DNA from 3 places in the Serratia proteamaculans genome. Region 2 is predicted to be linked to each of the others. Evidence: predicted binding sites of a transcription regulator. Region 2 holds the regulator's gene; each other region holds the start of a gene.
What was found. The regulator PurR, encoded in region 2, represses purine synthesis genes. The targets are predictions, from matches to a motif close to CANGCAAACGTTTGCNTG.
Positions count from the first base shown of each region.

Region 1 (2,273 bases), 470 kb from region 2:
AGCAAACGCTGCTGAAATCTACAACAAAGACGGCAACAAACTGGATCTGTACGGTAAAGTTGACGGTCTGCACTACTTCTCAGACGACAAAGGCAATGATGGCGATCAGACCTATGTTCGTTTCGGCTTCAAAGGTGAAACCCAGATTACTGACCAACTGACCGGTTACGGCCAGTGGGAATACAACGTTCAGGCTAACCACGCTGAATCTCAAGGCACCGAAGGCACCAAGACTCGTCTGGGCTTCGCAGGTCTGAAATTCGCTGACTACGGTTCATTCGACTACGGCCGTAACTACGGCGTACTGTACGACGTGGAAGGCTGGACAGATATGCTGCCAGAGTTCGGTGGCGATACTTACACTGTTACTGACAACTTCATGACTGGCCGTACCAACGGCGTTGCTACTTACCGTAACAACAACTTCTTCGGTCTGGTTGACGGTCTGAACTTCGCCGTTCAGTACCAGGGCAAAAACCAGAACGACGGCCGTGACGTTAAGAAACAAAACGGCGACGGTTGGGGCCTGTCTTCAACTTATGACATCGGCGAAGGTATCAGCGTAGGTGCTGCATATGCTTCTTCCAACCGTACCGACGATCAGAAACTGCGTTCTAACGAACGTGGTGACAAGGCTGATGCATGGACTGTAGGTGCTAAATACGACGCGAACAACGTTTACCTGGCTACCATGTACTCAGAAACCCGCAACATGACCCCATACGGCGGCGGCAACTTCAGCTCAACCTGTAATGCGTCTACCGATTGCGGCGGTTTCGCCAGCAAAACTCAGAACTTCGAAGTGACTGCACAGTACCAGTTCGACTTCGGCCTGCGTCCAGAAGTATCTTACCTGCAGTCTAAAGGCAAGAACCTGAACGTCCCGGGCGCCGGTTCTGACCAGGATCTGGTTAAATATGTTTCTGTTGGTACCACTTACTACTTCAACAAAAACATGTCTACCTATGTTGATTACAAAATCAACCTGCTGGACGACAACGAATTCACTAAAGCCACTGGCACTGCTACCGACGACATCGTTGGTGTAGGCCTGGTTTACCAGTTCTAAGTTGTCACACTTAACGACGGTTCACCGTCGGACAAGTTAAAAAACAGGGCTTCGGCCCTGTTTTTGTTTTTGCATTCTCCTGAATTTTTATCCTGCCAATCCCCCCTTCTCCCTCATTTTTTATGCTGAATATGCGTCCTTCACAAGATCGAGGTGTTTTTCTCGCAAACGGTTGGCAAAGGGCATAACTGGCGCTACCCTGATGCTTCTGTCTGCTTAACTCCGAGCCATGGAAGCACCTGACATGTTTGAAAAAATCACTGCTGCACCTGCCGATCCGATCCTGGGTCTGACCGACATTTTCCGCGCTGACGCCCGCCCTAACAAAATCAACCTGGGGATTGGGGTTTATAAAGATGAAACCGGTAAGACTCCGGTGCTGACCAGCGTTAAAAAAGCTGAGCAGTATCTGCTGGAAAATGAAACCACCAAAAACTATCTCGGCATTGAAGGCATCCCGGCGTTCGCCAACTGCACGCAAGAGTTGCTGTTCGGCAAACAAAGCCCAATCATCGCCGACAAGCGTGCGCGCACCGCACAAACTCCTGGTGGCACCGGCGCTCTGCGTGTAGCAGCTGACTTCATCGCCAACCAGACCAGCGCAAAACGCATCTGGATCAGCAACCCAAGCTGGCCGAACCACAACAACGTGTTCGGGGCTGTCGGTCTGGAAGTGCTGGAATATGACTACTACGACGCGGCCAATCATGCGCTGGACTTCGATGGCCTGCTGAACAGCCTGAAACAGGCTCAGGCAGGCGATGTGGTACTGTTCCACGGCTGCTGCCATAACCCAACCGGTATTGACCCAACGGCGGAGCAATGGGCCCAGTTGGCCGAGCTGTCTGTGGCTAACGGCTGGTTGCCGCTGTTTGACTTTGCTTACCAGGGTTTCGCGAAAGGACTGGAAGAAGATGCTCAGGGCCTGCGTATTTTTGCCGCCAAACACCAGGAACTGATCGTTGCCAGCTCTTACTCGAAGAACTTCGGTCTATACAACGAACGTGTAGGTGCCTGTACTGTGGTTGCCGCGGATGCAGAGACCGCCGATCGCGCCTTCAGCCAGGTTAAAGCCGCCATTCGCGCCAACTACTCCAACCCACCGTCACACGGCGCTGCCGTTGTAGCGACCATCCTGGGTGACGACGCACTACGTGCGCTGTGGGAGCAGGAACTGACCGACATGCGTCAACGCATTCACCGC
Region 1 covers NZ_OX461105.1:1,909,814-1,912,086, reverse strand. Annotated here, with positions in the region: gene ompC (porin OmpC) at 1-1,069, shown strand, start outside; gene QOT07_RS08940 (amino acid aminotransferase) at 1,314-2,273, shown strand, end outside.
Region 1: the regulator PurR is predicted to act here: its motif matches at 1,231-1,248, upstream of QOT07_RS08940 (amino acid aminotransferase).

Region 2 (2,273 bases):
AATTAATGCGTCAAACCATTTTCACACAGTTAGCCAATAAAATCTTGTTATCATTTCCCGGTTTATTATATCGATTACCTCTTCCCCTTTTGTTCAATATGGGACAAAATTCGCAGTTCACAACTGTGTACCGGCAAAATGCCCCTCCTGACCAAGCGCTGACGACTTCAACACACTAAAAACTCAGTTTTCGCTTCTTTGGAGAAGGATCTACGCAGGCAAACGATTAACATCACACTTACATGCTGCAACATGTGAGTTCAGGAGTCATTCTTTACATGGCAACGATTAAAGATGTGGCCAAACGCGCTGGCGTTTCCACCACCACCGTTTCGCACGTCATCAATAAGACTCGTTTCGTCGCCGAAGAGACAAAAACGGCCGTGGCTGCCGCGATTAAAGAGCTGCACTATTCACCCAGCGCCGTGGCGCGTAGCCTGAAGGTCAATCACACCAAATCGATTGGTTTGCTGGCGACCTCCAGCGAAGCCCCCTACTTTGCCGAAGTGATCGAGGCGGTGGAAAACAGTTGCTACAGCAAAGGCTATACGCTGATCCTGTGTAACTCGCACAACAATCTGGACAAACAGCGTGCCTATCTGGCGATGTTGGCACAAAAACGCGTCGATGGTCTGCTGGTCATGTGTTCGGAATACCCGGACCAATTGCTCGGCATGCTGGAAGACTATCGCAACATCCCAATGATGGTGATGGACTGGGGTACCGCGCGCGGTGATTTTACCGATACCATTATCGATAATGCCTTCGAAGGTGGCTATTTGGCCGGGCGTTATCTGATCGAGCGCGGCCACCGTGATATCGGCGCCATTCCGGGTCAGTTGGCGCGTAATACCGGTGGCGGCCGCCATCAGGGCTTTTTAAAGGCCATGGAAGAAGCCAATATCGAAGTTCGCGACGAATGGATTGTCCAGGGTGACTTTGAGCCAGAATCCGGCTACAAGGCCATGCACCAGATATTGTCGCAGAAGCATCGCCCGACCGCGGTATTCTGCGGTGGCGATATCATGGCGATGGGTGCGATCTGCGCCGCCGATGAACTTGGGCTGCGCGTACCGCAGGACATCTCGGTGATTGGCTACGATAACGTACGTAACGCCCGCTATTTCACCCCGGCGCTGACCACCATTCATCAACCGAAAGAGCGTTTGGGTGAGATGGCATTCACCATGTTGCTGGACCGTATCATCAGCAAGCGCGAAGAGTCGCAGGTGATTGAAGTGCATCCCAAGCTGGTTGAGCGCCGCTCGGTCGCTGACGGCCCTTTCATCGATTACCGCCGCTAGTCGTTAGCGCCGGAAGCCTCTGCGGTTTCCGGCGTCACTTCGCTTAACCATTCCTGATTCAAGGTTTCACTGTCCCCCAGGTAGTCCAACAGCCAGGCCATCGCCGGTGATGGCGTATTCTGCTGCCAGGTCAGGCAACAAGGGCTGGCCGGAAACGGCTGTTGCAACTGCAACGCCACCAGTTCCCCGCGCTGCACCAACGGCAATGCCTGATGCGCAGGCATCATGCCGACGCACAGGCCTGCACACAGGCAATCCAACGCCGAGGCCCAGTCCGGCGCCACCAACCGCCGTTGGTTGTCCAGCGTCCAGGTGACTCGTTTGGGCAGGTTGCGTGAGGTATCTTCCAGACACAGCGATGGGAAAGGCCGAAGCTGATCGTCGTTCAGCAGCCCTTCCAGCGCCGCCAGCGGATGCTGCGGGCTGACCACGCACAACCAGCGCATATCCCCCATATCGCGAAAAGCATACCCGCCGCCGACCGGCACTGCCCGCGTCGCCCCAATCGCCATATCGGCACGCCCATCCACCAGCGCATCCCACACACCGTTAAACACCTCCGGTTGCACCATCAGTTCAACGTCGGGGAAATGGCGGTAAAAATCCAGCACCAGTTGGCGACAGCGCTGAGGTTTAACAATGATGTCCACGGCAATTTTCAACTGGCCACGCCAGCCGTTAGCCACCTGCTGACACTGTCGACGGGTGTCGAGCATTTTTTTGATGACAATGCGCGCATCCTGAACAAACAACACGCCGGCCGGGGTCAGCTCCACGTCGCGATGACGGCGCTCAAACAGCGGTACCGCCAGCCATTGCTCCAGTTGTCGCACGGTATAACTTATCGCCGAGGGTACACGGTGCAATTCCTGCGCCGCTGCGCTGAAGCTGCCGGTGCGGGCGACCGCGTCTACTACATCGAGTGAATATTCAGACCACATAACCTTGCCTTCAATTTTTTTAACAGCA
Region 2 covers NZ_OX461105.1:2,377,399-2,379,671, reverse strand. Annotated here, with positions in the region: gene purR (HTH-type transcriptional repressor PurR) at 279-1,304, shown strand; gene punR (DNA-binding transcriptional activator PunR) at 1,301-2,245, opposite strand.

Region 3 (2,273 bases), 2.2 Mb from region 2:
GCTGGCCATCGCGGTGATCCTGGTGCCACCGTTGCTGTATGCACAGCCCTGGGATATCTGGATTTATCGCGGCCTGACCCTGCTGCTGATCGGCTGTCCTTGTGCGCTGGTGATCTCTACCCCGGCGGCGATCACCTCTGGATTGGCAGCCGCCACCCGTCGCGGTGCGCTGATTAAAGGCGGTGCGGCGCTGGAGCAACTGGGCCAGGTGCAAACCATCGCCTTCGATAAAACCGGTACGCTGACAGAAGGCAAACCGACGGTGACCGATGTGCTCCCGCTCAACGGCATCAGCGAACAGCAATTGCTAACCCTGGCCGCCGCCGTCGAGGCCGGTTCCCATCATCCGTTGGCGCAAGCGATTATCAACCGCGCCGAACAGTATGGCGTGCCTCTGCCGCTGGCACAGGGCCGTCGCGCACTGGCAGGCGTTGGGGTCGAGGGTGTTATCGACGGTAAAACCCTGCTGATCAGTGCTCCCGCCAAGCTGGCCGCAGGCCTGCTCACTCCGCAAGACGTCAGTCAGGTAGAACGACTGGAAAATGCCGGTAAAACGGCGGTGGTGGTACTGGAAGACGGTATTCCGATTGGCCTGCTGGCACTGCGTGACACACTGCGTAGCGATGCCAAACAGGCGATTGCCGAACTGAAAGCGCTGGGGATCAACGGGGTGATGTTAACCGGTGACAACCCGCGTGCGGCGGCGGCGATTGCCACTGAGTTGGGGCTGGATTACCGGGCCGGGCTGCTGCCGGAAGATAAAGTGAAGGCGGTGACTGAACTGAGCGAACTGCGGCCAACGGCGATGATCGGCGACGGCATCAATGATGCACCGGCGATGAAAGCCTCCAGTATCGGCATCGCGATGGGCAGCGGTACCGACGTGGCGCTGGAAACCGCCGACGCGGCGCTGACCCATAACCGGCTGGTGGGCGTGGCGGAAATGATCCGTATCTCACGCGCAACACACGCCAATATTCGGCAGAACATCACCATTGCGCTAGGGCTGAAAGGGGTATTCCTGATCACCACCCTGCTGGGCCTGACCGGGCTGTGGCTGGCGGTGCTGGCGGACTCTGGCGCCACCGCGCTGGTCACCGCCAACGCCCTGCGACTGCTGAAGAAGCGCGACTAAGTCATAACACACCCCAGGGGCAGCGAATATCTTGCCCCTGGGGTGTCATAATATGGCTACGGTACTTAGACGCCCTTACGTAACAGGTAGCGGTAAGGCGCGGCGTCGGTTTCCTGCGCCACCAGCGTGTGTTCCATAAAGCGGCAGAACCCCGGAATATCGCGGGTGGTGGCCGGATCATCAGCAATAATCAGCAGCGTTTCACCGTCATCCATATGGCGTACGGTTTTACGCACCATCATTACCGGTTCCGGACAGCGCAGCCCCAGCGCATCAAGCGTCTGGTCGGCCTGGGCAAATAAGTCAGTCATGCAATTTTTCTCGGTCAAAAGCGATCGGCGAACGCTCGCCGCATCTCATCAGCGCCTAGTTTACGCCGGTAGTTTTTCTGCGCAAGATGCGTTAACGTTTGCGTTAAATTTAACCATTGCATTGGTTGCGCAAACGCGTATCATGCGGCCGCGCAGCTTATTTCGCTGCTTTGATAACGATACCCTATGGCTTTCAAGTTGCAGCTAGGCGACCAGCTTGAAAGACGACGGGTATCAATTTGGGTTCCCTCACCCCACTATTAAAAAGGCTACAACATGTATTCGTTTACTGCTCGGCAGCGCCTTACCGCGTTAGTCTGGCTATCGCTGTTCCATATTGTCATCATTACCTCCAGTAACTACCTGGTGCAGTTGCCGATGTCCATTTTCGGCTTTCATACCACCTGGGGTGCATTTACCTTCCCGTTTATCTTTCTGGCTACCGATCTGACGGTGCGAATTTTCGGTGCCCCGCTGGCACGACGCATCATTCTTTCGGTGATGGTACCGGCGTTGTTTATCTCGTACGTGATTTCCACCGTGACCTATCAGGGCGAATGGCAGGGCTTTGCCGCACTGGGTAGCTTTAATCTGTTTGTGGCGCGTATCGCCGTCGCCAGCTTTATGGCTTATGTACTCGGCCAGATCCTCGACGTTCACGTTTTCAATCGCCTGCGTCAGCGCAGTGCCTGGTGGGTTGCCCCTGCCGCCGCCATGTTCCTCGGCAATATCAGCGATACTCTGTCGTTCTTCTTTATTGCGTTCTACAAGAGCAGCGACGCCTTTATGGCCAACAACTGGGTTGAGATTGCCCTGGTGGACTACAG
Region 3 covers NZ_OX461105.1:204,172-206,444, reverse strand. Annotated here, with positions in the region: gene QOT07_RS00925 (zinc/cadmium/mercury/lead-transporting ATPase) at 1-1,135, shown strand, start outside; gene tusA (sulfurtransferase TusA) at 1,201-1,446, opposite strand; gene QOT07_RS00915 (7-cyano-7-deazaguanine/7-aminomethyl-7-deazaguanine transporter) at 1,723-2,273, shown strand, end outside.
Region 3: the regulator PurR is predicted to act here: its motif matches at 1,534-1,551, upstream of tusA (sulfurtransferase TusA).